3 regions of the Arthrobacter sp. V1I7 genome follow, and region 3 is predicted to be linked to each of the others. Evidence: riboswitches for the same ligand, from Rfam matches in the RefSeq annotation. Region 3 holds a riboswitch; each other region holds the start of a gene.
The links. Region 3 has a riboswitch for S-adenosylmethionine ahead of QFZ69_RS00450 (DUF1737 domain-containing protein). Riboswitches for the same ligand answer to the same signal wherever they lie in the genome.

Region 1 (10,109 bases), 1.1 Mb from region 3:
GCAGGCCATGCGGGACCGTCCGGCCCGGCCCGGCTCGCCTCCCTGCGCCGCCTGCTGGGCACGGACCCGCGGATGGAAGCGCAGGACGTCAAGGAACTCGGCACCGTTTCCTGAGCCTCCGGGAACGTGGCCTCCCGGCGGGCCGCCCGCTTTGGCGGTAGCTTGGAACCATGAGCCAACCCGCTTCGAGCTATAACGATGACCTGCGCCTTGCCCATGTACTGGCAGATTCCGTAGATTCCCAGACCATGAGCCGCTTCAAGGCGCTCGACCTTCGGATTGAAACGAAGCCCGACCTGACCCCGGTCACCGATGCCGACAAGTCCGCCGAGGAAGCCATCCGCGGCCAGCTGTCCCGCTCCCGGCCGCGCGATGCCGTCCTCGGCGAGGAATTCGGCAGCTCCGGCCACGGCTCCCGGCGCTGGATCATCGACCCGATCGACGGGACCAAGAACTTCGTCCGGGGTGTCCCGGTCTGGGCCACCCTGATCGCCCTCGTGGACGAGGGCGAGCCGGTCGTCGGCGTCGTCAGCGCCCCGGCGCTGGGCAAGCGCTGGTGGGCGGCCAAGGGTGCGGGCGCCTACACCGGGCGTTCGCTCGCTTCCGCGACCCGGCTGAAAGTCTCCAACATCTCCGAGCTCTCGGACGCCTCGCTGTCCTACTCGAGCCTGGGCGGCTGGAAGGAACGCGGGAACCTCGACGAGTTCATCGGCCTGACCGAGGAAGTCTGGCGCACGCGCGCCTACGGCGACTTCTGGTCCTACTGCCTGGTGGCGGAGGGCGCCGTCGACATCGCCTGCGAGCCGGAACTGAACCTGTACGACATGGCAGCCCTGGTCCCGATCGTCACGGAAGCCGGCGGCCGCTTCACCTCCCTCGAGGGCGAGGACGGGCCCTTCGGCGGCAACGCCCTGGCGACCAACTCCATCCTGCACTCGGAGGTCCTCAAGCGGCTCAACCCGGGCCTCGACGACCTGCTGTAAGCCGAACCCCCGGCCGACGGCGGATGCTCCCAGGGCGGGGCAGCCGCCGTCGTTGTTTTCCTGGCCGGGCTCCCCGGCTGGCCCGGCTCCTCAAGGAATCCCCAAGCCTCCTGTATGACGCTGTCCACGGCGGCGGACTCACCGCCGGACTGCAGATAGTGGGGGCATCTGTTGGGAGGAGAGCAACCGTGCCTGAAACGTTTCTACCCGTGGATCCCGAACTCCGGAACTCCGCGGACTGCCCCGCTCTGCTGGTGCTCGTCGCGAAGTACCGTGACCTGGACATCGAATCCGCGGCCCGGCTGCACGCCGCTTCCGCCGAGCTCGCTCCGCACCTCCTGGCCAGCAGCGCCGCCATTTCCGGGTCCGTGGTCCTGTCCACCTGCAACCGTTTCGAAATCTACTGCGAGGTCCCGTCGTCGGCATATGCGGACACCGCCCGCGCCGAAGTGCTGGTCACTCTCTCCTTCTGCACCGGCCTGCCCGGTTCCCGGCTCGACTCCCTCTTCGAGCACGTCCAGGGTCCGTCGGCCACGGAGCATCTCTTCGCCGTTGCAGCCGGCCTGGATTCGGTTGTCGTGGGTGAGCGCGAAGTCGCCGGCCAGGTCCGGCGGTCCTTCGCCGATGCCCAGGCTGCGGGTACCGTCAGCGGGCGTCTGGGCCGGCTGTTCCAGGCGGCCTCCCGCACGGCCAAGGACGTGGGGGCCCAGACTTCGCTCCGCAGTGCCAGCAGGTCCATAGCGTCCGTGGCCCTGGACCTTGCCGCCGGATCCGGTCAGCCGGGCCCGGCCGATGTGTCCGTGGTCCTCTTCGGGACCGGAGCCTACGCCGCCTGTATCGCGGAGATTCTCAGGGGCCGGCAGTGTTCCGCCATCTCCGTTTTTTCCCAATCCGGCCGCGCGGATGCCTTTGTCGCTGCCCGGGGAGGGACCGCCCTTTCGGCCCTGCAGCTGCCATCGGCCGTGGCCCGTGCGGACCTCGTCATCGGCTGCAGCGGCACAGGGACGCGCATCGATTCCGCCTCGCTGCTGCGTTGGAGGGCGGACACGGCCCGTCCGCTCACCATCATCGATCTCGCCCCCAGTCATGATTTCGATCCGCGGGTGGCGGAGCTGCCAGGCATTGAACTCATTACGCTGGAATCGGTACAGCATGCGGCTCCCCCGGCGGACGCCGAGGTGCTTCGCCTCGCCCGCGCTTTGGTCCGGCAGGCCGCGCTGCGCTTCGAGGAACAGGAGGCGAGCCGGGTCGTCGACGCCGCCGTCGTCGCGCTGCGCCGGCACATCCACCGGGTCCTCGACCTCGAAATGGAGCGCGTCAGCAAACAACACGGCTGCGGCGCCTCAGCGGACGAGGTGAATTTTGCCCTGCGGCGCCTGGTCCGGCGTCTGCTCTATCTCCCCGCGGTCCGCGCCCGGGAACTGGCCACCGAGGGCCGTCAGGACGAATACGCCGCAGCCTTGGACGCCTTGTTCGGCCTCACGGTTCAGCTCGGCAGCCCGATGAGGCCCGTCGCCGTAGCCGGCGCTGCGCAACCGGCCCAGGTGCCGCCCGGGATGCAAAGGGCGTAACAAAACGCTTCACATTCCTGCCCGCCTTTTCTCCGGCGGCAGGGATGTCCTACGCTCGAAGCAGGTCACGAGTGCCAGCGCTAAACCCCGGTTTGCTGGCCGGCAACCCTCCATTCGCGGTGGGGTGCCCCGGGTGACGACCTGGCCGGTCCGGAACGGACCCGGCAAGCGCGGATCACCGGTGCACGGGATCCTTTTTCGAGCGAGGTCCCATGACTACTGCAACTTTTCCCGCCACCCCCGGTTTCGGCTCCGCGACGGAGGCGGCACTCAGCGACCGCTTCGCCGTTGCCGGCCAGCCGCTCGCCGCGGTCACCGGGGCGGAGATCCAGGCGCCGCTGATCCAGGGCGGCCACGTCCGCTACGCCAACCTGGACTACGGAGCCTCCGCCCCCGCCCTGTCCGTCGTGTCGGCCTACCTGAACGAGATCCTGCCGTACTACGCCAGCGTCCACCGCGGCGCCGGCTACGCCTCGCAGATCAGCACGTCGGTCTACGAGAACGCCCGCAACATCGTCCGTGAGTTTGTCAGCGGACGTGCCGACGACTCCGTGATCTTCACCCGCAACACCACCGACTCGCTGAACCTGCTGGCCGGCTGCCTGCCGGTCGAAAACGGCCGGCACACCGGCGAGGTCCTCTACCTCGATATCGAACACCACGCCAACCTGCTGCCATGGCAGACGGTGCCGCACCGCAGCGTCGTGGCCGCCCCCACGATTGCGGAGACCCTCGAAAAGCTGCGCGGGCAGCTCGCGGACGGCGGCGTCAGCCTGCTCGCCGTCACCGGCGCCTCCAACGTCACCGGAGAGATCCTGCCGGTCCGCGCCCTGGCCGCCCTGGCCCACGAGTACGGCGCCCGGATCGTCGTGGACGCCGCCCAGCTGGCCCCCGCACCGGCGCATCGACATCGCCGCCGACGACGTCGACTACCTCGCCTTTTCCGGCCACAAGCTCTACGCGCCGTTCGGTGCCGGCGTGCTGGTGGGCCGCCCCGACTGGCTGGACGCCGGCACCCCGCACCTGGCCGGCGGCGGCGCGGTCAGCGACGCCCGGCTCGACACCGTCAGCTGGACCACCGGCCCGGCGCGGCACGAGGGCGGTTCGCCCAACGTCCTCGGCGCCGCCGCCCTGGCCAAGGCCACCCAGGTCATCGCGGCCCTGGACCAGACACAGTGGCACGCCCACGAGAACGCAATCCGTTCCTTCCTCGTCGAGGGCCTTCGACGGATCGACGGCGTGACGGTGCACCAGATCTTCGCGGACACCGACGCTGAAGACCGCGGCCAGGGCGCCGGCACGATCGGCGTCGTCAACTTTTCGGTGGAAGGCTACGACGCCGGACTGGTGGCCGCGTACCTGTCCGCCGAACACGGCATCGGCCTGCGCGACGGCCGGTTCTGCGCCCACCCGCTGCTCAAGCGGCTGGGCCTGCCCTCCGGATCGCTGCGGGCCAGCTTCGGCGTCGGCTCGCGGCTCGAGGACGCGCAGCGGCTCCTGGCCGGAATCCAGGAGCTGCGGCAGACCGGCCTCGGCTGGGACTACGTCGTCGACGCGGGCCGCTGGGTTCCGTCGAATGACAACCGCAGCTACCCGCACTGGGCACCGAACACCCCGGGTACGGCCGGCGCCGCGCCGTGCGCCGAGGTGGACTAAGGCAGGAAACGCGGGCTGGTCCGCATGCGGTACATTCGAAAGGTACCCACCAGACCTTGCCCGAAGGAGATCGCACGTGGCACCCGGTGGCCTGAGACTGCACAGTGGCCCTAAACTGCACGGTGGCCCTAAACTGCACTCCGAGCGACGCCAGGAGCTCGGGCAGAGTTTCCAGGACGGCGGCGCGCACTACGAGCGCGCCCGGCCGGGCTATCCCGGCGAGTCGGCAGACTGGCTGATCCCCGCCGGCGCGAACGACGCAGCGGACATCGGGGCCGGGACGGGAAAGTTCACGGCCCTCCTGGTCGAACGCGGGCTGCACACTGTCGCCGTCGACCCTTCCGCCGACATGCTGGAGCAGCTCCGGCGGACGCTGCCGGGCGTGGCCGCCGTCGAAGGCACCGCCGAAGACACGGGGCTGGCCGCGGAAGCCTTCGACCTGGTGACCGTCGCGCAGGCCTGGCACTGGTGCGATCCGCTCCGCGCCAGCACCGAGACCGCCCGGATCCTCCGCCCGCACGGCGTCCTGGGGCTGGTCTGGAACCAGCTGGACACGTCCGTTCCGTGGGTTCACCGGCTCTCCCGGATCATGCACGCCGGCGACGTCCACAAACCCCACTTCAAGCCGCCCCTGGGGCCCGAGTTCACCGGCCTCGAGAGCCACCTGACCCGCTGGGAAGATCCGGTGACCACTGCCGACATTCTGGACCTGGCAAAGTCCCGGAGCTACTACCTTGCCGCCGGCGAGGCGACGCGGGCCAAGGTGCTGGCCAACCTCGGCTGGTACCTGCACGAGCACCTGGGCCACGCCCCCGACGAGGTGCTTCCGCTGCCCTACCGGACCCAGACCTGGCGGGCCCTCCGGGCCTGATCCGTGGCTGCCTGACGGTAGGCTTGTGGCTGTGAAGACCAGCCCGCCATCCTCCTCCATCGAGGACTATGTCAAGGTCATCTACTCCTTCACGGAGTGGCAGGACAAGCCCATCACCTCCTCGCAGCTGGCCCAACGGCTGGGCGTTGCCAATTCCTCGGTTTCCGAAATGGTCCGCAAGCTCAAGGACCAGGGCCTGGTCGACCACCAGCCCTACAGCGCGATCACGCTGACGGCCGACGGCGTCCGGCTGGCCCTGCTGATGGTCCGCCGTCACCGGCTGATCGAAACCTTCCTCGTCCAGGAGCTGGGCTACCGCTGGGACGAGGTCCACGATGAGGCCGAACTGCTGGAGCACGCGGTCTCGGACACCTTCATTGAACGCATGGCCGCCAAGCTGGGCAACCCGGTCCGGGACCCGCACGGCGACCCGATCCCTGCCGCTGACGGCTCGGTGTTGATGCCGGCGGCCCACCGGATGAACGAGCTGGACGACGGCCACACCGGCCGGATCACCAGGATCAGCGACGAGAACCCCGAGCTGCTGCGCTACCTTGCCGCCGAGGAAATCGACCTGGACGCCGCCATTGAGGTCATCGGCCGACGGCCGTTCGGCGGTGCGCTGGTCGTCCGCATCGGCTCCGGCACCGGCGGCCGTGAGGTCGACGTCGCCGAGGAGGTCGCTTCGGCACTGTGGGTCCACAGCGAGGTCGCCCATGCCGGCTGCAGCGTCGAAGAGCGCTGAATGCCCGGCACGCTGGGCGAGGCCAGGACAGGCAACCGTCCCGGCCTGCCAGACTGGCGGGCCTGGGTGGCCGTCGCGGCCGGCGGCCTGCTCGGAACGGAGCTGCGCTACGGTGCGGGCCTCGCCTTTCCTGAGACGGCAGGCGACGTACCGTGGACCACCCTGGTGATCAACGTCGCCGGCAGCTTCGTCCTCGCCACTCTCACCACCCTCTGGATCGCGCGGCCCAGGACCGCCTTCTGGCTCCGTGCCGGACTGGGACCCGGGCTGCTGGGTTCCTTCACCACCTTTTCGGCGGTCGTCTTCTCGGTGGACCAGCAGTTCCGCGGCGGATTGCACGGCACCTGGCTCGCCTATCTTGGGCTCTCCCTGGTGCTGGGACTCGGGGCCGCCGCGGCCGGTTGGAAGACCGGCAAGGCGCTCGCCGATCTGAGAGCCGGTGTCTGAATGATCACCGCGCTGCTGGTCGGCGGCTTCGGGGTGGCCGGCGCCCTGCTGCGGTTCGCCGTCGACTCCTGGTTCGCGCACCGACCCGGGCCGCGGCCGCACTGGCCCTGGGCAACCCTGACGGTGAACATCGCGGGATCCTTTCTCATCGGCGTCTCCCTCGGCGTGACGGACCGGCTGGGCCTGGGATCCGAATGGCACACCGCGCTCGCCGCCGGCCTCGCGGGCGGCCTGACCACCTTCAGTTCCTGGACCACCGCCACGGTGCGGCTGGTCAGCGAAACCCGCTACCGCGCCGCAGCGCTCAATGTCGCCGCCAATCTGCTGGCCGGTCTCGCGGCTGCCGCGCTCGGCCTCGCCCTGGCCGGTTAGCTCCGCCCGGGCCGTTGCCCAGCACCGGCCCAATCCAACGTCAGCATGGCAGAGGCGCGGCGCCGGGCTCCCCGCTCCCGTAAAGTTGAAGGATGGTTACCCGACGTGAAGCAGCCCAGATCCTCGATATTCCGCTGGAGATGGCGCACCGTCACGGCATCCCTTCCCGCCTCTCCGACGCCGAACTCGGCGAACTCCTGGACAACCCGCCGCAGTGGCTGGTCCAGTCGAAAGCCAACCGGACGGGCAAGCGCCCGGTCTGGGTCCAGCTGACCTGCGCCGTCTGCGGGTTCTCCGAAGCGGCCCGGCCGAAGAAGTGGTGGCCGGATTTCACCTACGTCTGCTGTTCCTACCATGCCCCCTATGAGGTTCCCGGCCTCGCCGCGGGCCTGGTCCGCAGCGAGTACGAGGGTGTGGGCAGCCGCTTCGTGGGCATCGTGGACGTCGCGGTGCCGGAGGCGTAACTTAAGAGCACGGGGCCGCCCGGCCCCTCCGCCTTAGGAGGGCGCAATGCCTGACAAAACGCCACACCAGAACCAGGCCAAGAAGCCGGTCAAGACGATCAAGGAAAAACGGGCCGTCAAGAAGTCCAAGCACGTCGCGGACACCCATGCCGACCCCGTGGCGCACATCAAGAAGCGCTGATTCACAACGGGCCGGTCCATGGCGGCCGGCCGCGGAAGCGCTGACCGACAACCGCACGAAGAACCAAAGGGCCGGAAGCAGAAGCTTCCGGCCCTTTGGTTTGAGCTCGACAAGGCACAGTCACGGCGTCGACATGGGGTGATCGATTTCCATGAACCAGGCCGGGTCCTCGTAGGCGGTCAAGAGCTCGGTGTTCCACAGTTTCACGATGCTGTCCCGCTGCTCATCATTCAACTGGGGAAGACGCCGGCGATGAAGCCCGAACATCGCGACCTTGTTGGATATTGCCGAGTTGACCAGCCGCATCACGTCTTTGTGGTCCTGAGGCCACTTGGTGAAGAGCGTGACTACCATTGGGGCGCTGTCCTCATACAAGCTCTCCTGGCCGGTCGCGACGAGATAGGCGCAGTAGAGGAAGAACTCGGTGGTCCCGGACAGCTCTTTCTCAAAGAGATCTTCAAAAGCCCTGCCGGCGTATTTGGACTCCAGCTCTGACATCATTCCCCGCACGAGTCCGGCATCCATGAGGTACGGGGTGACGGTGGGCATCGCGGACTCCGTGTATTCGCCGGCCCGGTCCTCTGCAGCGAAGGCGCCGAACGATTTCTTTATGTGGGAGTAGTAGATCTGGGGCGCAGCTCGACGGAAAGTCTTGATTGCCGTCTCGGTAAAGAAGTCCCGGACCAGCGTTCGGTGTACGAAGTGGTTTTTTGCATCCAGCAACAAGTAATAGCGGGCGGCCAAATGGTTCGCCACTACGAGCTTGAGGAGTTGCTGCCCCCGCCATCCTCTGGAGTTGTGGCCGGGCAGCAAGGTAGGAGCCTTGACGTAGTCGATTTTCGCCGCCAACCCGGGCGCGATGCGGGATTCAGTGTTGGTTTTCAGGAGCGCCTCCAGCTGGGCGTTGTTCTGTCCGTTCAACACAACGATGTATCGGCCGATACTTGAGTGGTCCAGGAGCCGGTCCACCGAGAGGATCTGGAGGACCGTAAGACGGACGTCTCCCTCGAAAGTGATGGTCACAAGGTCAACGTCCAGCGAGTTTCTGGGCATGGCCCGAGATTAGCAGCATCCACTGATGACGATAAATCAGGCCCTGCCCTGTTCCTTGCGGGGGACAGTTCCGCGCCCCGCCACGATTTTCAGTGCCGCTTCTCGCCAACAAAATGGGCGCTACCGCCAACAGGCAAAAAGAAAACCCCGGAATCACGGGGATTCCGGGGCTAACTCTTGTGGAGATGGGGGGAATTGAACCCCCGTCCGATGTCGTGTTGTCAGGGCTTCTCCGGGCGCAGTTTGCGTTGGATTTTCTCGGCCCCAGCCACGCTGCAAACAGCTGGCTGATCCGGGCCCAGTCATCTAAGAGTCCCGTTCACCCCGATGACGGGGGTAAACAGCAGTGGCTATCTAAATGACGCCAGGATCCGGGGCAATAGCAACCTCGGGCTGACGGACTGTCTTACTGCTTAGGCAGCAAGAGCGAAGTCAGTGCGTTTTGATTCGGCACTTATTGGTTTGCAGACAGCGTTTACGAGATAATTCTGCATCCTCGGCCCGCTTCACCTGTCGCGACTAACATCGTCGAAACCGATCATCCCCGTATTTTTTTATCAAACCGGCCAGGCGCCTCGTGGTCTCCTCGCGGATTCCCTCGGTTCCTTCCCGGACTATCAAGCATAACGTACGCCGCCCCCGAATCATTCCCACCGGTTCCGGCCGGCCTGGCCCGGGCCTGGATGGCGGTAGCGGGGCCGGCGTCAGCGGCGGTTCCGTTCGCGCATCACGCGCAGGGCCTCGCGCTTGTCCTGCTGCTCGCGGAGCGTCTGGCGCTTGTCGTATTCCTTCTTGCCGCGGGCGACGCCGATTTCGACCTTCGCGCGCCCGTCCAGGAAGTACAGCTGGAGCGGAACGATCGTGAAGCCGGACTCGCGGATCTTGTGCGAGATCTTGGTCAGTTCGTCGCGGTGCAGCAGCAGCTTCCGACGCCGGCGGGCGGCATGGTTGGTCCAGCTCCCCTGGTGGTACTCGGGGATGTGGATGCCCTCCATCCACAGCTCGTCGTTGTAGAAGGTGCAGAAGCCGTCGACCATGGAGGCATGGCCCTCGCGGAGGGACTTCACTTCCGTCCCCATCAGGGCGATCCCGGCCTCGTAGGTGTCGAGAATGTGGTAGTCGTGCCGGGCCTTGCGGTTGGTGGCCACTACCTTACGGCCACTTTCTTTAGGCACGGTAGAACTCCTTGGTTCGTGTTGTGGCCGGCTGCGCGCCAAGGGCCAGTGGGTCCGCCACCACTTCGGCGCGGCTTTCCTCCAGTTTACGGCAGAGCCGCGGTCCACCCGCGGCTCTTCGCTGCCGGCGGATCAGAGCAGGTTCATCGGATCGACGGCTCGGCCGTTGAGCCAGGTTTCGAAGTGCGAGTGGCAGCCCGTGGAGTTTCCGGTGGTACCGGAATAGGCGATGAGCTGGCCCTGGCTGACCTGCTGCCCGCGGGAGACCACCACACTTGAGTTGTGGTAGTAAATCGTGGTCAGCGAGTTGCCCTGGACGACGCCGTGCGAGATCTTCACGTTGTTGCCGCCGCCGTCGTTGGCCCAGCCCGCCGAGAAGACGGTACCGGCCACCGGCGCATAGACCGGGGTGCCGCAGGCGGCGCCGAAGTCGATGCCGGTGTGCATGTAGCCGCCCTGGCCGTAGAAGTCGACGGTGCCCGGCGGTGTCGCACGCCAGCCGAAGCCGGAGGTGATCCGGGTCCCGGCGAAGGGACTGCGGAGCCCGAACGCCGACGGCGGCCCCTGGGCCGGCGGGACGTACGGCTGGAC
Region 2 (10,109 bases), 3.0 Mb from region 3:
GACAGCCCCGGCGATGCTGCCGGCCGGCTTCACGCCACCTGCTTCGGCGGCCGCGACGGCCTCCGCGTTGAGGTCGAAGCCCCTGACCTCGTGCCCGGCCTTCGCCAGATTCACCGACATGGACCCGCCCATGTTCCCCAGTCCGATCCAAGCGATTACTGCCATGGCATAAGCTCCTTTGCTTTGTCTGCTGCTGCGCGATCCTCGTGCGCCGAATTCGTGTTCCGTGTCCAGCATCACATCCTGTTACAGTGCAATCAAGGCAAAAAACTACAGATGGCATGTGCATGGATGCACATGATGTACCGGAGGAGAATTCTTGTGGACTTGAGGCGGCTTCCGAGCCCCGATGACCTGCTGATCCTGCTGACCGTCGCCCGGCTGGGTCGGTTCAATGCGGTCGCGGAGACACTGGGCACCACCCACACGACCATCTCCCGCCGGATCCTCGCCCTGGACAAGCAGCTTGGCGGGCGCACCCTGGAGCGGAGCCCGCACGGCTGGGAGCTGACCGAGCTCGGCAGCCAGGCGGTCGCCGCGGCGGAAGCCATCGAGGGCACGCTGGGAGCGCTGTCCAGCACCATCGCCCGGACCGGAGATCTGCTGGCGGGCATGGTCCGGATCGCGACGCCGGACGGTTTCGGTGCCGCTTTCGTCGCTCCGGCGCTCGTGCGCCTGCAGCAGGAACATCCCCTGCTCAACGTGGAGATTCTCAGCGCCACCCGTAAGGTCAGCCAGAACCGCTCCGGAGTGGACCTTGAAGTGGTGGTAGGGAACCTGGACGTGACCAATGCGCAGACCATTTTCCTGAGCAACTACTTTCTGCGGCTCTACGCCAGCCCGCAGTACGCCCGGGAGCGCGGACTGCCGCTCACGCTCGACGACGTCCGGCAGCACGGTTTTGTCTCCTACGTGGAGTCCGCGCTCCAGGTTGCGGAACTCGGCCACCGCTCAACCCAGCTCCCGGTGCCGCGCAACAGTTTCCAGGCCACCAGCATCTTCGCCCAGCTCGAGGCCGTCCGACGCGGCGCGGGTATCGGGCTGCTGCCCAATTTCATGGTGGTGGGGAACCCGGACTTCCTGCCGGTCCTGCCCGACGACTTCCAGCGCCAGCTTCCCATCTGGGCGGTGGCACGCTCGGAATCGCTGCGCTCCGCCCCCGTGCAGGCCGTGATCGAGGCGGTCCGGATCGAGATTTCCGAACGCCAGGCAGTGCTCGCCGGCTGAGGCCGTGCGACGAGGAAACCGCAACCCGACAACAACAGCCCTCGTCCCCGCGGAACGGGGACAAGGGCTGTTGTCGTCTGTTGGAAGTTACCGGCTGCTGGTTACTTCCTGGCTGCTACTTCCTGACTGCTGTTTTTGCCGTTCATTTCTTGCCGATTATTTCTTGCCGGTGGCAAGCAGGTCCGCGGTGCCCTGGGCATCGGCGGCGTCGACGTCGTGGAGCGAGATCCCGCGGGTTTCCTTGAGCATGAACACCGCGAAGACGGTCACCATGCAGGCGCCGAGGAGGTAGAGCGCCACCGGTACGGAGGACTTGAACTGGCTCAGCAGCGCGGTGGCGATGATCGGAGCCAGCGAACCGGCCACGATCGAGGTGACCTGGTAGCCGAGCGAGACGCCGGAGTAGCGCATCCGGGTCGGGAACATCTCCGCCATGATGGCCGGCTGCCCGGCGTACATGAGGGCATGGAACAGCAGGCCGATGGTGATGGCGGCCAGGATGATGAGGTCGTTCTTGGTGTCCATCATCGGGAAGGCGAAGAAGCCCCAGGTGCCGCCGAGGATGGCGCCGGCCATGTAGACCGGCTTGCGGCCGTAGGCGTCCGAGAGCTTGCCGACCATCGGCACCGCGCAGAAGTGGATGAAGTGCGCGATCAGCAGGAGCAGCAGGATCCGGGACGTGTCGGTCTGGACGATGATCTTCAGGTAGGTGATGGAGAAGGTGACCACGAGGTAGTAGAGGATGTTCTCCGCGAAGCGCAGGCCCATGGCGGTGAAGACGCCGCGCGGGTAGCGGCGGAAGACCTCGGCGACGCCATAGCCCTTGTGCTCAACGACAACTTCCTTGCGGGCCTCCAGGAAGATGGGGGCGTCCTGGACCTTGGTGCGGATGTAGTAGCCGACGATCACGATCACGGCGGAGAGCCAGAACGCCACGCGCCAGCCCCAGCTGAGGAATTCGGCGGGAGAGAGCAGCGAGGACAGCGCGAAAAGCACACCGGTGGCGAGCAGGTTGCCCATCGGAACTGCGGACTGCGGCCAGGAGGACCAGAAGCCGCGGGACTTGCTGGGGCTGTGCTCGGCCACGAGGAGGACCGCGCCGCCCCATTCGCCGCCGACGGCGAAGCCCTGGACGAAGCGGAGGAAGACGAGCAGGGCCGGCGCCCAGTAGCCGATCTGCTGGAACGTCGGGAGGCAGCCCATGGCGAAGGTAGCGACGCCGACCAGGATGATGCTGAGCTGGAGGAGCTGCTTGCGGCCGAACTTGTCGCCGAAGTGGCCGAAGACGATGCCGCCGATGGGGCGGGCCACGAAGCCGACGGCGTACGTCACGAAGGCGGCAATGATGCCGTCCAGCTCGGTGCCGGAATTCGGGAAGAACAGCTTGCCGAAGACGAGGGTAGCGGCCGAGGCATAGAGGAAGAACTCGTACCATTCAACAACGGTGCCGGCCATGGAGGCCGTCACCACCTTCCTCAGGCCGGACGACTTGACGTCGGGCTCTTCGGGGCGCCTGGCGGCGTTTTGCGTGCTCATTTCGACTCCTTCGGTGTCTCCGTCGACACACTATGGACCAGCGGGAGGACGACGCCTGTGATTTGGACCACCCGGCGTCATTCTCAACGAGTATGGTCCCTCCCGGCCTCAGCCTCAACGGCCATTAGTGCAGAGCGCGTCTGCAAAAATGCACAAGTTCGCCCGTTTTGCTTGAAGCGGTGGCGGTTTTAGGGCAGGGCCTAGCCGAAGAAGTTCTCCCGGAGCTGCCCGTTGAGCTGGCCGATCTCGGTCAGGAAACCGTCGTGGCCGATCGGTGCCTGGATCACCTGCACCTCCACGGTCCCGGGCAGGGCCTCCGCGAGGGCGCGGGACTGGGCCGGGAAATACAGCCGGTCCGAGTCCACGGCTGCCACCAGGAACTCCGCCGTGGACGGCGCCAGGGCCTCCTCGAGTGCCCCGCGGCCGCGGCTGACGTCGTGGCTCATGAGGGCCTCGGTGATGGCGATATAGCTGTTCGCGTCGAATCGCCGGACGAGTTTGTTGCCCTGGTGGTCGAGGTAGCTTTCCACCTGGTAACGGCCCCGGCCGGACAGCGACCCGGCCTGCAACGGGGCCTCTGATTCCTGGGCATTCCGGCCGAAGCGTCCGTCCAGCTCGGCCGCGGAGCGGTAGGTGATGTGCGCGATGCGCCGTGCCAGGGCAAGGCCCGCCTCGGGTCCCGGGCCGCCGTAGTAGTCCCCGCCGTTGAAGCCGGGATCCTGGCGGATGGCGAGCGTCTGGGCCTGGGCGAAAGCGATCTGTTCGGCGGTGCTGCTGGCTCCGATGGAAATCACGGCGCAGCGCCGGACCCGCTCCGGGAAGGTCACGGCCCACTCCAGGGCGCGGGCCCCGCCGAGGGATCCGCCCAGGACCGCGTACCAGCTCCGGATGCCGAGGGCGTCCGCCAGCCGGGCTTCGGCTGCCGTGGTGTCGCGCAGGGTCACCAGCGGGAACCGGGAGCCCCAGGGTTTTCCGTCCGGAGCGGTCGTGGAGGGCCCGGTGGAGCCGTAGCAGCCGCCCAGGATGTTGATGGAGACCACGAAGTACCGGTCGGTGTCCACTGGGGCTCCGGGGCCGGCGAGCTGTTCCCACCAGCCGGGCTCCTCGCTGGCACCGCGGGTGACGTGGGTGTCGCCGGTGAGCGCATGCTCGATCAGCACCGCGTTGGAGCGGTCCGCGTTGAGGGTTCCCCAGGTTTCATAGGCGAGGGTGACATCGGGCAGCCGGGAGCCGGACTCGAGCTCAAGGTCACCGATCCGGAGATATTGCACCGTCCCGTCAGGAACGGTGCCAGGACCTGCCACCGCTGCTGGGCGGCTGGCCGGCGTGTCGGCGGTGATGCTTATGGGTGCACCCGTGCGGGTGGCGGCAATCGTCATGTGGGACCTCACTTCGCGCTTGCCCGCCGTCGGCAGACCGGCAGGCCAGGTCTTCACCCGGGGCACCCCGCCGCAAAAGGAGGGTTGCCGGCCAGCAAGCCGGGGCTGTCACTGGCACTCATGACCTGCCTCGAGTTTACGAAACGTTGCGCCGTTGTGGCGAAGATTGTGACGGCTATGTGACTCCCGGCCTGGTTCCGGTGCCCCAGCGCGCGGCCGCGGCACCGGAAACCGGCGAATCAGCCGGCCTTGGCCGCGCGGAAGCCGGCGTCGAGGTCGGCGAGGATGTCGTCAATGTGCTCCAGTCCCACGGAAAGCCGGACCAGGCCCGGATGGACGCCTGCGATGGTCTGCTGTTCGGGCGAGAGCTGGCTGTGGGTGGTGGAGGCCGGGTGGATGACCAGCGAACGCACGTCGCCGATGTTCGCCACGTGGGAGTGCAGCTCAAGGGCATCGACGAAGCGCTGGCCGGCCTCCGCTCCCCCGGCGAGAATGAACGAGACCACGGCTCCGGTGCCTTTAGGCCCATACTTGCGGCCGCGCTCATACCAGGGGCTGGATGGCAGCCCGGCGTAGGCAACCGATTCGACGTCGGCCCGGGCTTCGAGCCATTCGGCGACCCTGGTGGCGTTGGCAACGTGGCGCTCGACGCGCAGGCTCAGGGTCTCGATGCCCTGGGCGATGAGGAAGGCGTTGAACGGCGAGACGGCGGAGCCCAGGTCGCGCAGCAGCTGGACGCGCGCCTTGAGGATGTAGGAGAGGTTTGCGCCGAGCGCGCCGTCCTTGCCGAGGTCCCGCGCGTAGACGATGCCGTTGTAGGTCGGGTCGGGGGTGTTGAAGCCCGGGAACCGCTCCGGCTCGGCGCCGAAGTCGAAGTTGCCGGAGTCGACAATGACGCCAGCGATCGCGGCGCCGTGGCCGCCGAGGTACTTGGTGGCGGAGTGCACCACGATGTCCGCACCCCACTCGATCGGGCGGATCAGGTAGGGCGTGGAGAGGGTGTTGTCCACGATCAGCGGCACGCCGGCGTCGTGGGCCACGGCGGAAATTCCCTCAATGTCGAGGACGTCCTGGCGCGGGTTGGAGACCACCTCGCCGAAGAACAGTTTCGTGTTGGGCCGGACCGCACCGCGCCACTGCTCCAGATTGTCCGGATCCTCCACGAACGTCACGGAGATCCCGAATTTCTTCAGCGTATGGGCCAGCAGGTTGTAAGTTCCGCCGTACAGGCTGGGGCTGGCGACGACATGGTCACCGGCTTCCGCGATGTTGAGGATCGCGAAGGTCTCGGCGGCCTGGCCGGAGCTGAGCAGCAGCGCCCCGAGTCCGCCCTCCAGGCTCGCCACCCGCTGCTCCACGGCATCCTGGGTGGGATTGCCGATCCGGGTGTAGATCGGCGCAAGTTCGGCGAGCGCGAAGCGATTGGCTGCGCTTTCGGCGCTGGGAAACACGAACGACGTCGTCTGGTAGATGGGCAGGGAACGGGCGCCGGTGGCACTGTCCGGCTGCTGGCCGGCGTGGATCTGGCGGGTTTCAAAGGACCAGGCGTTGGACATCGGGATACTCCTCAGGACCGGGCACAGGCCGCCCCGGAGACCGTCGGCCCGGGTCGGTGCAGGCGCCGCGCTTGCCGGCCGGCGGGTGCCGGACGGCCAGGTCTTCACCCGGGGCACCCCACCGCGAAACGAGGGTTGCCGGCCAGCGAGCCGGGGCTGTCCGCTGGCACTCATGACCTGGCTTCAGTGTAGGAACGGCTTGCGGGCCCTGGATAGCTTTGTGACGAAGATGAAGTCTGCGCTCCGGTCCTGGTCCGGTCTTCGTCCGGCCGCCATGATTGGCCGCACGCAGCCAGGCAGTCCGACACCGTCAAAACGGCATCCCACCTCACTTAGGGTCACCTAAGCTGAGAGCCCCATCACAAAGTGCCAAGATGAGGGCATGCGCATGGATCACGTCTCTTACGCCTGTGAACGAGATGGCTTGGCAGCCACCACCGAACGTATTGCAACTGCCCTCGGCGTCGACGCCGTGAAGGGCGGAGTACACCCCCGCTTCGGGACCCGCAACATGATCATCCCCCTCGCGGGACACAAATACCTCGAAGTCGTCGAGGTCCTGAACCACCCCGCCTCGGACAAGGCTCCGTTCGGCCAGGCCGTACGCGCCCGCTCCGAATCTGGCGGCGGCTGGATGGGCTGGTGCGTCGAGGTTGACGACCTGGCACCGTTCGAGGACCGGCTCGGCCGCGCCGCCGTCAACGGCAACCGGAAGTTCCCCGACGGCCGCGAGCTTGTCTGGAAGCAGATCGGCATCCTGGGGCTCATCGCCGATCCCCAGGTTCCCTACATGCTCAAGTGGGAGGGCGATCCGGAACTGCACCCGTCCAACGCCTACCCGAGCGACGTCAAGATGACTGCGCTGACCATCGCCGGCTCGGCGGACCGCGTCACGGAGTGGCTGGGCGAACCGGTGGAGAAGCCGCTGGAAGATGTCGCCGTCAACTGGCTGGCCCCGCACGGCACGCCCGGCATCCTGTCCGTCACCTTCGAGACGTCTGCCGGAGCCGTCACCATCTGAGGCCCTTCACGGCCCTGACACTTCGGCCGCCATCAGCGGGTGCCAATGACGTCACCCACCGATGGCGGCCGAATTCTTTTAAGGCTCAGCCCAGGCCGATGGCCTTGCCGAAGAGGCTGAAGCCGACGAACGCCACGATGTCCAGCAGCGCATGGGCAATGACGAGCGGCATCACCCGGCGGGTCCGGGTGTAGACCAGGGCGAAAACCACGCCCATCACCGCGTTGCCGATGAACGGGCCGAAGCCTTGGTAGAGGTGGTAGCTGCCGCGGAGCATGGCGCTCGCGAAGATGGCCAGGGGCATGCTCCAGCCGAACTTGCCCAGCCGGTCCAGCAGGTAGCCCACCACGATGACTTCCTCCACAATCCCGTGCCGCACCGCGGAAAGGATCAGCACCGGCACCGTCCACCAATAGGCGTCCAATGCGCTCGGGATGATCGTCGTCGTGATCCCCAGCGCCCGGCCCGCAGCGTAAAGGCCCAGCGAGGGGATTCCGATCAGCGCCGCCAGGCCCAGTCCCTGCAGCAGGTCCTTTCCGGGCCTGGCAAAGTCGAAGCCCAGCTTACGGAAGGCTGTGCCGCCGGACCCGCTGTTTCCGGACAGGCCGCCGCTTCCGGGCAGGCGGTGCTCGGTGAGGAAGTAGATCACGAGGACCACCGGCACCAGCGCAAAGACGATGTCCAGCAGCTGGTAGGTCAGGTCGAAGTACTCGCGGCTGCTTTGCGGGCGGTTCAGCGTGGAGGTCCCCTCCGCCAGCGGCGCCCTGGTCATCTTGTCCAGCAGCTGCACCACGGAGTACACGGCCGACTGCCCCAGCGACAGACCCAGGACAATCCAGACTTCGATCCGAAGCCGGCGGCGTGAAGGAACCAACATGTTCCTATCTTGCCTGCAGTTGCTGGCAGTTGCTTGCTTCCGGGCTCTTCCCCGGCCGGCGCCCCAGGCGGACTTATGCTTGGGAGCTATGAGTGCGCCCGGCAAAATCATTATGATCCGGCACGGCCAGTCCGCCGCCAACGCCGACACCTCGATCTACAACCGGGTGCCGGATTACCGGATTCCGCTGACCGAGCTGGGCCTCGGGCAGGCCCGGGCTGCCGGCGAACAGGTCCGGCGCCTGCTGGACGGCCGGCGGGTCTGCGTCTACGTGTCCCCCTACCTTCGGGCCTACCAGACCCTGGAGGCACTCGACCTCGGGCCGCTGACCGAACGGGTGATCGAGGAACCGCGGCTGCGGGAGCAGGACTGGGCGAACTTCCAGATCGCCGGCGACATCGAAGACCAGAAGGAGCTCCGGAACGCCTACGGGCACTTTTTCTACCGCTTCCGGGAGGGCGAGTCCGGCTCCGATGTGTACGACAGGATCTCCTCGTTCATGGAAACGCTGCACCGGCACTGGTCCAAGCCCAACTACGCTCCGAACGCCCTGTTCGTCACGCACGGGCTGACGATGCGGCTGTTCTGCATGCGCTGGTTCCATTGGTCCGTGGAGTACTTCGAGTCCCTCAACAACCCGGACAACGCCGAGGTCCGCACCCTGCTGCGGACCGGCGGCGGCAAATATGAGCTGGACAAGCCCTTCAGCCAATGGGTGGACCGACGCGTGGACGAAACCGTCCTGGATGCTCCGCCGATGTTCTTCTAGGCTCGCTGCGCCGCTAGTCACGGGCGGCGCGGCGGATCAGCGGGCCCGGACGCCTGCCCGCCAGACCGCGTGGGTGAGCGGGATGCCGGGCCGGTAGGCCAGATGGGTGGCGGAAGGCGCGTTGAGCAGGTGCAGGTCCGCGCGGTGCCCGACGGCGATCGACCCCACCGCGCGTTCGCCGTCGGCGTCGTTCCCGGTGTCCCGGCCAAGCGCCAGCGCCCCGCCGAAGGTCGCGGCGCGCACGGCCTCGTGCACGCTGAGGCGCATCTGCAGCACGGCGGTGGTGACGCAGAACGCCATCGAGCTCGTGTAGGAGGTCCCGGGGTTGCAATTGGAGGCCAGCGCCAGCTGCACCCCGGCGTCCAGCAGTTCCCGGCCCGGAGCCAGCGGCTGCCGGGTGGAGAGGTCGCAGGCCGGCAGGCACGTCGCCACCGTTCCGCGCCTGGCGCCGGCACCGGCGTCCCAGCCGGCCCAGCTCCCGGCGAGGGCCCCGACGTCGTCGCCGGAAAGGTAGTTCACGTGGTCCACGCTAGCTGCGCCGAATTCCACGGCAAGCTGCACGCCCGGGCCCTCGCCCAGCTGGTTGCCGTGGACGCGCAACCCCAGTCCGGCATCCCGGCACGCCCGGAGCACCCGCCGGGACTGGTCTTCGGTAAACGCGCCCCGCTCGCAGAAGACATCGGCCCAGCGGACGTAGGGGCGGACCGCGGACAGCATCGGGCCGCACACCAGCTCCGTGTACTCCTCGGGATCCATCCCGGCAGGGACCAGGTGCGCCCCGAGGTACGTCACTTCGTCCGCCACTGAGGACGCGATGCGGGCGCTCCGGGCCTCGTTTTCCACGTCCAGGCCGTACCCGGTCTTGGTCTCCAGATAGGTGGTGCCCTGCGAGACGGCCTCGGCCACGCGGCCCAGCGCCAGCCGCGTGAGGTCGAAGTCGCTGGTGCTCCGGGTGGCGCCGGTGGTGACGGCGATGCCGCCGGCGCTGTAGCTCTCGCCCGCCATCCGGGCCTCGAACTCCGCAGTGCGATCCCCGGCGAAAATCAGGTGGGTGTGCGAATCGACCCAGCCCGGCAGGACGGCGCGGCCGCCGGCGTCCACGGCCTCGTCGGCGGCGGGTGCGTCGGCGGCGGCGCCGAGCCAGGCGATGCGCTCCCCCTCGATCACCACGGCCGCGTTTTTCAGGACGCGGTGCTCCACGTCCTGGGTCATCAGTTCCGCGATGTTGGTGACGAGGGTGCTCATGCGTCCATTCTTCAATGCCGGATGGACCAGCGCGTCGCTGCCAGCGCCTCCGCTGTCCGGGATGCCGGACCCGCGGCGGTTTCGGTTCCGGCCGCGGCCCCGCCGGCGCCCTGGCCGGCCAGAATCAGTCCGGCGGCCAGTTCCGCGATGCCCGAGGAGGTCTGGAACCCGTACCCGCCCTGGCCCGCGAGCCAGAAGAATCCGGGGGCCTCGGCGTCGAACCCCACCACCGGGACGCCATCGGCCGCTTCCGTCCGCAACCCGGTCCAGGCCTTGCGCACGCCGCGGATACCCAGGGTGGTGATGCCGTTGAGCCGGGCAATCAGGGCCTCGACGTCGCCCGGGAGCGGCTGGGCGTCCTCGGGCGGGCTCGGCACCGACTCCGAGGGCGAGATGAGGACCTGCTCGCCGTCGCGGCGGAAGTAGAAGCTCTCATCGGCGGCCGCCACCATGGGACAGTCCGCCGGGAGCGGGCGGTCGACGTCGACGACCGCCGCCG
Region 3 (10,109 bases):
ACGGTGGAGGTCCGGGTCGCCGACGTCTGCCTCCGAGCCGAGGACGCGGCTCTGATTGCCGTGCTGGTGCGCGCCCTCGTGGAGTCGGCCGGCCGGGAGTGGGCCGACGGCGTGGAGCCCGCCCCGGTACCCACGTTATTGCTGCGGATGGCCGCCTGGCAGGCCAGCAACTGCGGGCTTCGCGGGGAGCTGCTGGACTTCGGGACGTTCCTGCCGGCCCCGGCTGCCCAGGTGGTCCAGGCGCTCGTGGACTATCTGGCGCCGGTGCTGGCCGAGCAGGGTGAGCTGGAGCTGGTCCGCGAGGGCATCGCGCGGATCCTCGCCGAGGGGACCGGTTCCCAGCTGCAGCGCCAGCCGTTCAAGCACGGCGGACTAGTGGCCGTCGTCGACCGCGCGGTCGAGGTGACTACTCAAGGGACGGAACCCTCGCAACGCGCGGACCAGACATCGCGGGGACCGGCCCGCCGGGCCTGAGCGGGAGACCCTGAGCGGGAGGTCCTGAGCGGGAGACCTTGAGCGGGAGGTCCTGAGCGGGACAACAGGTCCAGGCAGTGCGGAAATACTGCCGCGGACTGTCATCCCGCGGAGGGAAGAAGCCCTACACCTGCTTGAGCGCCTGGCCGAGGTCGCGGATCAGGTCGTCGATGTCTTCCAGGCCCACGGAGAGCCGCACCACCCCGTCGCTGAGACCAATCGCCGCGCGGCCCTCCGGGCCCATGGCGCGGTGCGTCGTCGTGGCGGGATGGGTGATCAGGGACTTGGCGTCGCCCAGGTTGTTGGAGATGTCGATGATCCGCAGCGCGTCCAGCAGCACGAACGCTGCCTCCTGGGCGGAGCGCCCCGGGGAGGGTGAAAGCTCCAGCGTCAGCACTGTGCCGCCGGCCTTCATCTGCTGCGCCGCCAGTTCGTACTGCGGGTGGGACGGCAGCAGCGGGTACTTCACCCAGTTGACCGCGGGCTGCTCCTCGAGCCATTCAGCCAGCCGCAGGGCCGATGCCGAGGAGTGCTTCACCCTCAGGGCCATGGTCTCCAGGCCCTTCGTGAGCACCCAGGCGTTGAACGCCGAAAGCGCGGGGCCGGTGTGGCGCATGAGTTGCTTCACCGGACCGTCAATGAATTCCTTGGTGCCCAGGATCGCGCCGCCGAGTACCCGGCCCTGGCCATCGATGTGCTTCGTGCCGGAGTAGACGACCACGTCGGCGCCGAGATCGCCGCAGCGCTGCAACAGCGGGGTGGCAAAGACGTTGTCGACGACGACCGTCGCGCCCGCGGCGTGCGCCAGGCCGCTCACGGCCGCGATGTCCACGATCTCCTGCATCGGGTTCGACGGCGACTCGAAGAAGACCGCCGTCGTGGGCTCCGACAACGCCGAACGCCACTGCTCCAGATCCGGTCCGTCCACGAATACCGTCTCCACGCCCCAGCGCGGCAGGATCTCATTGAGGATCACAAAGCAGGAACCGAACAGCGAGCGGGCGGCGACCACGCGGTCGCCGGCGCCGAGCAACGCGCCGAGCGCGGTGAACACCGCGGACATGCCCGACGCGGTCGCAAAGCACGCCTCGGTGCCTTCAAGCAGCCGGAGCCGTTCCTGGAAGGTCGCGACCGACGGGTTGCCGTACCGGGAGTAGACGAACCGCTCGTCCTCGCCGGTGAAGGCCCGCTCCGCGGCGGCGGCGGATTCGTAGACGAAGCCGGAGTTGAGGAAGATCGGCTCGGTGGTTTCCTGGAAGCCGGTACGGTCGAGCCCGCCGCGGACAGCCTGGGTTTCGGCGCTCCAGGCGGCGGCGTCGGGATTGAAAGTCATTTAGATCTTTCCGGGGTTGATGGGCAGCCCGCGGTTCTTCCAGCCGTTGACGTTTCGTTCGCCGTATTGGTCCGGCGCGCCTTCGAAGCCCTCAAGGACGTTGTAGGAGACGAAGCCGGCCTCTGTGGCGGCGTTCGCGGCGGCGATGGAGCGGGCGCCGGAACGGCACAGGAAGACGAGTTCGGTCCCGGCGGCATCCGGGGCTTGCTGCTTCAACTGCTCAATGAAGTGCGAATTGGGGACGCCGCCGGCCAGGTTCCACTGGATGAACAACGGATCAGTCCGCTTTTCGTTCGCGGACGCGGTTTCCGGGATGCCGATGCGGGCCCATTCGGACTCGGTGCGGACGTCGACCAGGATGGCGCCTGCTTCGAGCTTGGCCCACGCATCCCGGGGGCTGAGGTCTCCGGCGTAGCTCATGCGTGGCCCCCGATAACATCTTCGAAGCCATACGCTTCGCCGTCCAGGTCCTCCACCGCATCGGCGACGGCGGCGTCCGCACTGGCAATCGCGGCCGGCAGCACCACGGCCTGGGCCACGATGACGGTGCTGCCGTTGAACGTTGCGGACGGGCTGCCGTGCAGCACGTAGCCGTCGGCCAGTGCGGTGGAAACGCGCTCGCAGAAGGAGCGGTCGTCGGGGCCGGTGTAGAGGCGGTAGGCCAGCTTTTCCTCGGCGGCAGAGCCGGGGACAGCGGGGGACGGGGCGGTTGCTGTCCTCGGAACAGCGGGGGCGGACGCGTCGGGCACGACGGGACTCCTTCTTTTCACGCTTGCAGCTCGAATGGTCGATATGCCGAGTATTCACCTGAGGCACCCCGCCGCGAAGAGGGTTGCCGACCGGCCAGTCAGGGCTTGACGCCGGTTCTCATTACTCTGCAAAAACGTAACACCTGCGGCCCGCTGGCGCACCGCCGTCGCCGTCATGTTCCGTAACCGGCGCCTGCCTCCCCGGAGCGGACGTCAGCCTGCGGGCGCACTCCGGTGTCCGGTAAGGGTCGTTCAACCATGACCGGTGGACATGCCCTCCCGCGACGTCCCGCTGAGTGGTGGACATGCACTCCCCGAGGCGGCAGCAATGGACATAGAGCCGTTATGCCCATCCCTGCGTGCCAGCGTGGGACATGCCCTCCCGTGACGTCCCGCTGAGTGGACATGCCCTCCCGCGGGCACCAGCGATGGACATAGAGCCACCATGTCCATCCCTGCGTGCGGCCGTGGGGCATGCTCTCCCGTGGCCGGTGGACATGCCCTGCCGTGACGTCCCGCTGACCGGTGGAGATGCCCTCCCGTGACGTCCCGTTGAGTGGACATGCCCTCCCGGTGGCACAAGCGATGGACATAGAGCCACCATGTCCATCCCTGCCTCCGACCGGTGGACATGCTCTCCCCGTGACGTCCCGCTGAGTGGTGGACATGCCCTCCCGGGGGCACCAGCGATGGACATAGGGCCACTATGCTCATCCCTGCGCGCCAGCCTGGGACATGCTCTCCAGCCGAACGTGCCAGCGTGGGACATGCTCCCCGGTCGAGCGGGACCAGCGTGGGACATGCCCATGGTTCGCGGCCCATGCTCGCCCCGGGTGCGGGCCATCTGGGTAGCCGGAAGCCCAGTCCACGTATCGCGGGTCCGCCCGGGCTATGCGCCGGAGCCAGTTTCGAGTATCGGCTACTCGGGCCTTGTGATAGGCCGCTCGCTTTTACTGGTAGGCGAGGCTGCCACGCTTCCGGCGGCCTCAAGGTGCAAACCGCCGCTGCTTGAAGGCGTGTCGCGCAGGGTCATGCCACACCCTGGGCGCCGTCTCAGAATTGAATTGAATGGAGAAACCGTGAAACCCCGTATCCTGATCACCGGTGCCGGCGCCCCTGCCGGGCGCGCGCTAGCGGCGCAGTTGAAGTCCAGAGACATTCCCTTCCTCGGAGCCGACGTCCGCGAACTGCCGGTAGGGGCGGGCTTCACTGCGGTCCGGGTTCCCCCCGCCACCGATCCGGAAATGGTACCGGCGCTACGGCGCCTCGTCGCCCGGGAGAGCATCAATCTCGTCATTCCGGCGGCCAGCGAGGAGCTGACCCACCTCTCGGCCGCCCGCGCCGGTTTCGGACGGGACGTCCGCGTCATTATCGGGGACCCGGGACCCGTGGCACTGGCCAACGACAGGCTCTTCACCGCCTGGCAGCTCCGCACGGCCGGAGTCCCGGTCCCGCGCTGCGGCGTTCCCGGGGATTTCGCCGGCGCGGATGACGCCATGGCGGCGCTGGACGGCCCCGTAGTCGTCAGGCCAAGAGTCTGCCGCGGCGAAGGTTCCGTGATGTTCATCGACGGCAGCCAACATGTCGACTGGGCAGCGCTGCCCGACGGGCAGATCGTGCAGGAATACATTCCCGGGACGGAATACCTTCCCTTGGTCTTTGGAACCCCCGCGGACAACGGAACGGCTCCCTTCGTGATCGTGGCAGAAAGGACAACCTCGGCAGACGGAAACCCGGGCAGGGCGGACGGATGCGTCCGCCGGGCCGTGGCCGGCGAGGATATGGACGTCGGCAACCTTGCGATGGCCGCCGTCCGTTCATTGGGACTGACGGGCCCTGTCGAGCTCGCGGTCCGGCGCCGGGACGACGGGACGCCGGTGGTACTGGACGTGAACGCCCGCTTCGGGGCCAGCAGCGAGTCGGCACCGGAACTGCTTGATGCAGTCCTGGCCTCCTTCAACCTTCCCTCTTTCAACCCCGCCTCGTTCCGGCAGGGAATCGGAGCGTACGCCTATGCCGTGGTTTGACGCAGCAGACCCGGGTATCCAACTTTTCCTGCTGCTCATCCCGGGCCTGCCGATCGCCGTATTTGGACTCGTCCAGCTGCTCGCGCTGCCGTTGGCGGTGGGGTTCGAGCTCCCTGCCGCCAGCGCCGGCGCCAGGGAGTGCCCACGTTGTGGGATGAATGGCCCAGCGTGTCGATCATTGTTCCGGCCCGCAATGCGGCCAGCGTCATCGACAACTGCGTCCGGTCTATCACGCGGACCCGTTACGCCCGGTATGAGGTCGTCCTCGTTGACGAGGGCTCCACGGACAACACCGCGGAATTGATGGCCTCCTTCGCCGTGGCGGATCCTCGGATCAAGGTCCTGCGGCACTCCCATGGAGGACGGGCAGCAGCCCGGAATCTGGGCGCCCGGCATGCGGCGGGCGACGTACTGATGTTTGTCGACGCGGACGCGATCTTCTGCCGGTGCACCGTCGACCGCATGCTTCAAGGCTTTGAGGACCGGCGCACCGGGGCCGTCTACGGGGATGACTGGCCGGCCCGCTGGAACCGGGGTCGGGGCGGGCTGCTGGCCGCGCTCAGTCATCTTGGTACCGGAATGACCCGACGGGTCTTGGCCGCAGGCGGGGGCCTCCCGTTCCTTCCCGGCGGCATCGAAGCGTTCCCGAGCAAAGTGCTGGCCGAGATCGGGCCCTTCCGGGAGGGCGCGGCAGACGCGGAGTTGGAGCTTGCCTGGCGCGTATGCAAGGCCGGCTACCGTGTCGGCTTCGCGCCGCGGGTCCGGATCCAGGCCGCGTCTTCGTCGACTCTGCGGGAACTCTGGCGGCTGCGCTCCCGCCGGACGCGGGGCCTGTTACACACAGTGGCGGCCCACACCGGCACGCCCTGGCCGGGATTCTTGCTGCGCCACCGGTGGCTCGTGCCGCTCGTCCCGGTTTACTCCCTGTTCACGGCCGTGTTCATGCTGGCCGGCCTGGTGCGGCACGTTCGCGGACTGGCTGGGCGCCGGGACAAGCAAAGCCACACCACGTCAGCCGGCCCCGGCGCGGACCGCGACGACGACGCCTGGCGGGCGCTCCGGGAGGCCTGGGCCTGAGTGCGCTGAAGCGCCGGGAACCGGCTACTCGATGGTGGCGTAGAGCGCATTCAACTCTGCCGTCAGCTGTTTGCGCAGTTCCGGAGTGCCGATCTCCTTGCCGTCAATGTGGTTGACAGGGGCCAGCAGCCTGATGCTTGAAATGAGCCAGACCGCGTCGGCGTCGAGCAGGTCCTTCGGCTCCAGCGGCCCGTAGCCCAGCTCCCAGCCGGCGGCCTTGGCCGCGGTGAACAAGGCGCCCTGGGAGGTTCCGGGCAGAATTCCGCTGTCCAGCTGCGGCGTGATGAGCCGACGGATCGTGCGGACGCCGCCCTGGCCGTCGTCGGACGTTTCCAGGTGCGCCAGCAGGACTGTCGACGTCGGACCCTCGAGGACGCGGCCGTCCGCGGAGGTGAAGATGACATCGTCCGCGCCCTGATGGTGGGCGTAGCGCAGCGCGGCCATGTTGACGGCGTAGGAGAGGGTCTTGGCGCCGAGCAGCAGCCACGGGGCCCGCTCGCCGACCTCGCTGTCGTAGCCCCGGTCCAGGAGCAGGACGTCGATCCCGGTCTCGCGCTGGCGGCGGCCGGCGGCGCCGGGAGCGGAGACCTGCACCCAGCAGGTGGGCCCCCCCTCGCCCTCCACCCCGCGCGTCACGAGGAGTTTCACCACCAGCTCATCAGCCGGCGCAGCGGCAGGGGCCTCCGCAGCGGCAGGCGCCTCCGCCACGTCCGGCACCTGCGGACCCCGGAACTCGCGGATCGCCGTCTCAATGGCACGCCGCCACTGGTCCTCCGCCGGAATCTCGAGCTCGAGAACCCGCGCGGAGCTGGCCAGCCGGTCCAGATGGGCCTGCAGTTTACGGGGCCGGCCGCCCACGGCCAGCAGCGACTCGAACACGCCGTCGCCGCGGGTGGCGCCCTGGTCGGTGGCCATCAGCTGCGGTTGGGACGCGTCAGCAACCCGGCCGTTTTCAAACTCGGGGTCCAGGAACACCAGCACCGTGGCGGGGCCGGCAACAGAGGCAGAAGTCATGGTTTCAGCTTAGTGCGGCGCGGGCCGCGATAGGATCTGAAGGCTGCCCGTTCCGGAAATGCTCCGCGGGTCTGGAACATGAGGGGTTTGCCTGTGCTGTGGCCATTTCCGCTGATGGGAACGCTCCCCTCCTGGGCAATCCTCATCCTGACCCTGATCGACTTTGCGATCCGGGTGCTGGCCCTCGGCATCATCCCCGGAAACCGCCGTCCCACCACCGCCATGGCCTGGCTGCTGGGCATCTTCTTCGTCCCTGCCTTGGGCCTGGCGTTGTTCCTGCTCTTCGGGAACTTCCGACTCTCCCGCAATCGCCGGGCCCAGCAGCAGGCCGTGAACATGCGCGTCCGGGAGGGCACACTGGAACTGGCCAGCCTGGAAAGCCACTACGACGGTCCGGAGTGGGTGGCTTCCGCCGCGGAACTGAACAAGACCCTCGGCTCCCTGCCGATGGTGGACGGCAACAAGGTGGAGCTGTTGCCGGGTTATCCGGATTCCATCAGGGCGATGGCGGCGGCCGTCCGTGAGGCCAAGGACTTCGTCAACGCGGAGTTCTACATCATGAGCACGGACCATGTCACCGACGAGCTGCTCACCGCGCTCGAGGAAGCCGCCGAGCGCGGCGTCGAAGTCCGCGTCCTGTTCGACCACCTCGGCACCTTGCGCATCAAGGGCTACCGCAAACTCATCGCCCGGCTCAAGGCCAGCAAGATCAGCTGGCGGCCCATGCTGCCGTTGCGGCCCGTGCACGGGCAGTGGCGCCGCCCTGACCTGCGCAATCATCGCAAGATCATGGTAATCGACGGCGAAATCGCCTTCACCGGTTCGCAGAACCTGATCGAGCCCTCCTACAACAATCCGCGGCACCGCAGGGTGGGCCGCGAGTGGGTGGAGCTGATGGCCTGCCTGCGCGGTCCGATCGTCACCACCCTCAACGTGGTTTTCGCTACCGACTGGCTCGGCGAAACCGACGAGTCGCTCGAGCACCAGCTCGGGCACCGGCCCGAGCTGCACGCCGGCGACATCACGGCCCAGGTGGTCCCCAGCGGTCCCGGCTTCATCACAGAGAACAACCTGCGGCTCTTCAACACGCTGATCTATTCGGCGCAGCACAAGGTCTCGATCTGCAGTCCGTACTTCGTTCCCGATGACTCGTTGCTTTACGCGGTGACGACGGCCGCGCAGCGTGGCGTCGACGTCGAACTGTTCGTATCGGAAAAGGGCGACCAGTTCCTGGTCCACCATGCCCAGCAGTCCTACTACCAGGCGCTGCTGGAGGCCGGGGTGCGGATCTACCTGTATAAGGCGCCTTTTGTGCTGCATGCCAAGCACTTCACGATTGACGACGAGGTTGCCGTGCTGGGCTCGAGCAACATGGACATGCGTTCCTTTTCGCTGAACCTCGAGGTCTCGGTGATGCTCCTGGGCGAGGACATCGTGCAGCGGCTCCGCGCCGTGGAGGACACGTACCGGGACATCTCGCGCGAACTGACGCCCGATGACTGGATGCAGCGTCCCATGCTAGTCAAGTACGTGGACAACGTGGCACGGCTGACGGCGACGCTGCAGTAGCCCGCCGTCAGGAACCGCCGGCCCGGCCGGCCGGGAATTCGGCGCCGACGGCGGAGAGCACGCCGAACGCCTTGGTCCGGATCTCCTCATATTCCTCGTCGGGAGAGGAATCCGCCGTGATCGCGCCGCCGACGCCGAGGCTCAGCCGGGTACCGCCGTCCCCGTCCGCGGACTCGCTGATCACCAGCGTCCGGATCGCCACGGCGAGGTCCGTGGCGCCGCTGAGCGAGAAGTAGCCGATCGCCCCCGAGTATACGCCGCGGGGGGCGCCTTCCAGGCGGTCCAGGATGGCCATCGTGCTGACCTTCGGCGCGCCGGTCATGGAACCCGCCGGGAAGCAGGCCGCGACGGCCTCCGCCCGGGGCATGCCGGGCCGAAGCCGCGCATCGATGGTGCTGACCAGCTGGTGGACGGTCGCGTAGCTTTCAACCGCGCAGAGCCGGCTGACGGACACGGATCCGGGCACGGCGAAATGGCTCAGGTCATTGCGCAGCAGGTCCACGATCATGATGTTTTCGGCGCGGTCCTTGGGTGAGGCTTCCAGTTCCCGTCTCAGCCCCGCATCCCGTACCGGGTCAGGGTCCCGTCGCCGGGTGCCCTTGATCGGCTCGGCCCGCATGCCGCCGTCGGCCGCAATGCGCAGGAAGCGCTCCGGCGAGGTGCTGGCCACGCTGAATTCCCCGAAACGCAGGTAGCTGGCGAACGGCGCTGGATTGCGGCGCCGCAGCGCCAGATATGCCTGCCAGGGGTCCAGGCCGCCGGCCGGCACGCGCGCCGTCAGGGCGGTGGTGAGACAGACCTCGTAGCTGTTTCCTTCGGCGATCTGATACTGCGCGTCGGCAATCTTGGACTTGTAGGCGATCTCCGAGTCCCGCGCGGCGAAGTCCGGCCCGGCCGGCAGTTCGACGGCGCCACCTCCCCCCGCCGGCGCAGGCACCGCTCCGGCCTGCGGCACCGCCGCCGCCCCGGTCTGCGCGACGGCGGACCGGGCCGCAGCCAGCCACTCCCCGGCATCGGGGGTGTCCAGGGCGAGCAGCCATACCGTACGCTCCAGATGGTCCAGCACGACGGCGCGTCCGGCGAAGAGGAGGCAGGCGTCGGGCGTATCTGAGCGAACGTCGCTGCCGCCGGTCTCGCGTTTGAGTTCGTAGCCGAGATACCCCAGCCAGCCCAGCGCGAACTCGCCCGGGTAGCCTTCGGGAGCGCGGAGCGCACTTCGGCCCCAGGCGCCGTCGAGCCAGCGGAAAAACGGTCCCTCGGTTCTGACGGTGGCGTTTCCGACGCTCACGGAAGTCTCGCCCGAACTGTGCCGGACCGTCTGGCCGAACCGGCCGCCGTCGTCCGCCAGGATGCTGAACCGGCTCCGTTCGGCCGCGCCGTCCCGTTTCGCACCGCCCCGTTCCGCACCGTCCCGTTCCGCACCGTCCTGGTCCGCGACGTGCGGCCCCCGTCCTTCCGGCGGGAGGGAGGAGTCCAGCCATACCGCATTGGCCGAGTGGCCGAAGAGGCGCTCGAACAGCATGACGGCGTCCGGCGCGGCATCGATCCGCTCGGCCCGGAGCTGCAGCCCGCTGCGGGCCGCGAGTTCCGGCATCAGTACCGGGGCCAGCGCGGGCAGATACTGGAGGGACTCCAGCACCTCCTCCGGGGCGGCACCGTCCGCGAGATTGACTACCCGCACGTCGGCGTGTGCCGGTACGTCATCCCCGGCCAGCCATTCCTGCTCCTGGGCGGCCCATTGATCCCAGTAGGGTTCGTAGCTTGCACCGTCGCGCTCGAGTGCCCGGCTGCGGCGGTCCTGGTCCGGTGAGTCCACCCAGACCACGGCGGCCAGGAACGGGCGGGCGGCTTCGGCCGCTGCGCCCA

Region 1: it holds a riboswitch for S-adenosylmethionine, as region 3 does, so the genes downstream of both, QFZ69_RS05600 (aminotransferase class V-fold PLP-dependent enzyme) here and QFZ69_RS00450 (DUF1737 domain-containing protein) in region 3, are expected to answer to the same signal.
Region 2: it holds a riboswitch for S-adenosylmethionine, as region 3 does, so the genes downstream of both, QFZ69_RS14315 (bifunctional o-acetylhomoserine/o-acetylserine sulfhydrylase) here and QFZ69_RS00450 (DUF1737 domain-containing protein) in region 3, are expected to answer to the same signal.

What each region holds. Positions count from the first base shown of each region.
Region 1 is NZ_JAUSYS010000001.1:1,177,326-1,187,434, reverse strand. Features, by position in the region: gene QFZ69_RS05615 (ribosome small subunit-dependent GTPase A) at 1-114, shown strand, start outside; gene hisN (histidinol-phosphatase) at 171-983, shown strand; gene QFZ69_RS05605 (glutamyl-tRNA reductase) at 1,172-2,554, shown strand; SAM riboswitch class IV at 2,618-2,731, shown strand; partial or broken gene QFZ69_RS05600 (aminotransferase class V-fold PLP-dependent enzyme) at 2,767-4,210, shown strand; gene QFZ69_RS05595 (class I SAM-dependent methyltransferase) at 4,287-5,081, shown strand; gene QFZ69_RS05590 (metal-dependent transcriptional regulator) at 5,113-5,826, shown strand; gene QFZ69_RS05585 (CrcB family protein) at 5,827-6,273, shown strand; gene QFZ69_RS05580 (CrcB family protein) at 6,274-6,645, shown strand; gene QFZ69_RS05575 (hypothetical protein) at 6,738-7,109, shown strand; gene QFZ69_RS05570 (hypothetical protein) at 7,156-7,290, shown strand; gene QFZ69_RS05565 (DUF6492 family protein) at 7,411-8,343, opposite strand; RNA gene ssrA (transfer-messenger RNA) at 8,521-8,889, opposite strand; gene smpB (SsrA-binding protein SmpB) at 9,048-9,518, opposite strand; gene QFZ69_RS05550 (peptidoglycan DD-metalloendopeptidase family protein) at 9,651-10,109, opposite strand, start outside.
Region 2 is NZ_JAUSYS010000001.1:3,098,495-3,108,603, forward strand. Features, by position in the region: gene mmsB (3-hydroxyisobutyrate dehydrogenase) at 1-165, opposite strand, end outside; gene QFZ69_RS14300 (LysR family transcriptional regulator) at 328-1,227, shown strand; gene QFZ69_RS14305 (MFS transporter) at 1,384-2,763, opposite strand; gene QFZ69_RS14310 (homoserine O-acetyltransferase) at 2,964-4,142, opposite strand; SAM riboswitch class IV at 4,153-4,268, opposite strand; gene QFZ69_RS14315 (bifunctional o-acetylhomoserine/o-acetylserine sulfhydrylase) at 4,382-5,698, opposite strand; SAM riboswitch class IV at 5,761-5,876, opposite strand; gene QFZ69_RS14320 (VOC family protein) at 6,081-6,719, shown strand; gene QFZ69_RS14325 (CPBP family intramembrane glutamic endopeptidase) at 6,805-7,596, opposite strand; gene QFZ69_RS14330 (histidine phosphatase family protein) at 7,685-8,365, shown strand; gene hutI (imidazolonepropionase) at 8,402-9,610, opposite strand; gene QFZ69_RS14340 (FAD-binding oxidoreductase) at 9,622-10,109, opposite strand, start outside.
Region 3 is NZ_JAUSYS010000001.1:105,030-115,138, forward strand. Features, by position in the region: gene QFZ69_RS00435 (glutamate--cysteine ligase) at 1-474, shown strand, start outside; gene QFZ69_RS00440 (O-succinylhomoserine sulfhydrylase) at 599-1,807, opposite strand; gene QFZ69_RS00445 (rhodanese-like domain-containing protein) at 1,808-2,227, opposite strand; gene QFZ69_RS00450 (DUF1737 domain-containing protein) at 2,224-2,472, opposite strand; SAM riboswitch class IV at 2,571-2,682, opposite strand; gene QFZ69_RS00455 (ATP-grasp domain-containing protein) at 3,636-4,583, shown strand; gene QFZ69_RS00460 (glycosyltransferase family 2 protein) at 4,752-5,660, shown strand; gene QFZ69_RS00465 (aminodeoxychorismate lyase) at 5,685-6,674, opposite strand; gene cls (cardiolipin synthase) at 6,789-8,243, shown strand; gene QFZ69_RS00475 (chorismate-binding protein) at 8,251-10,109, opposite strand, start outside.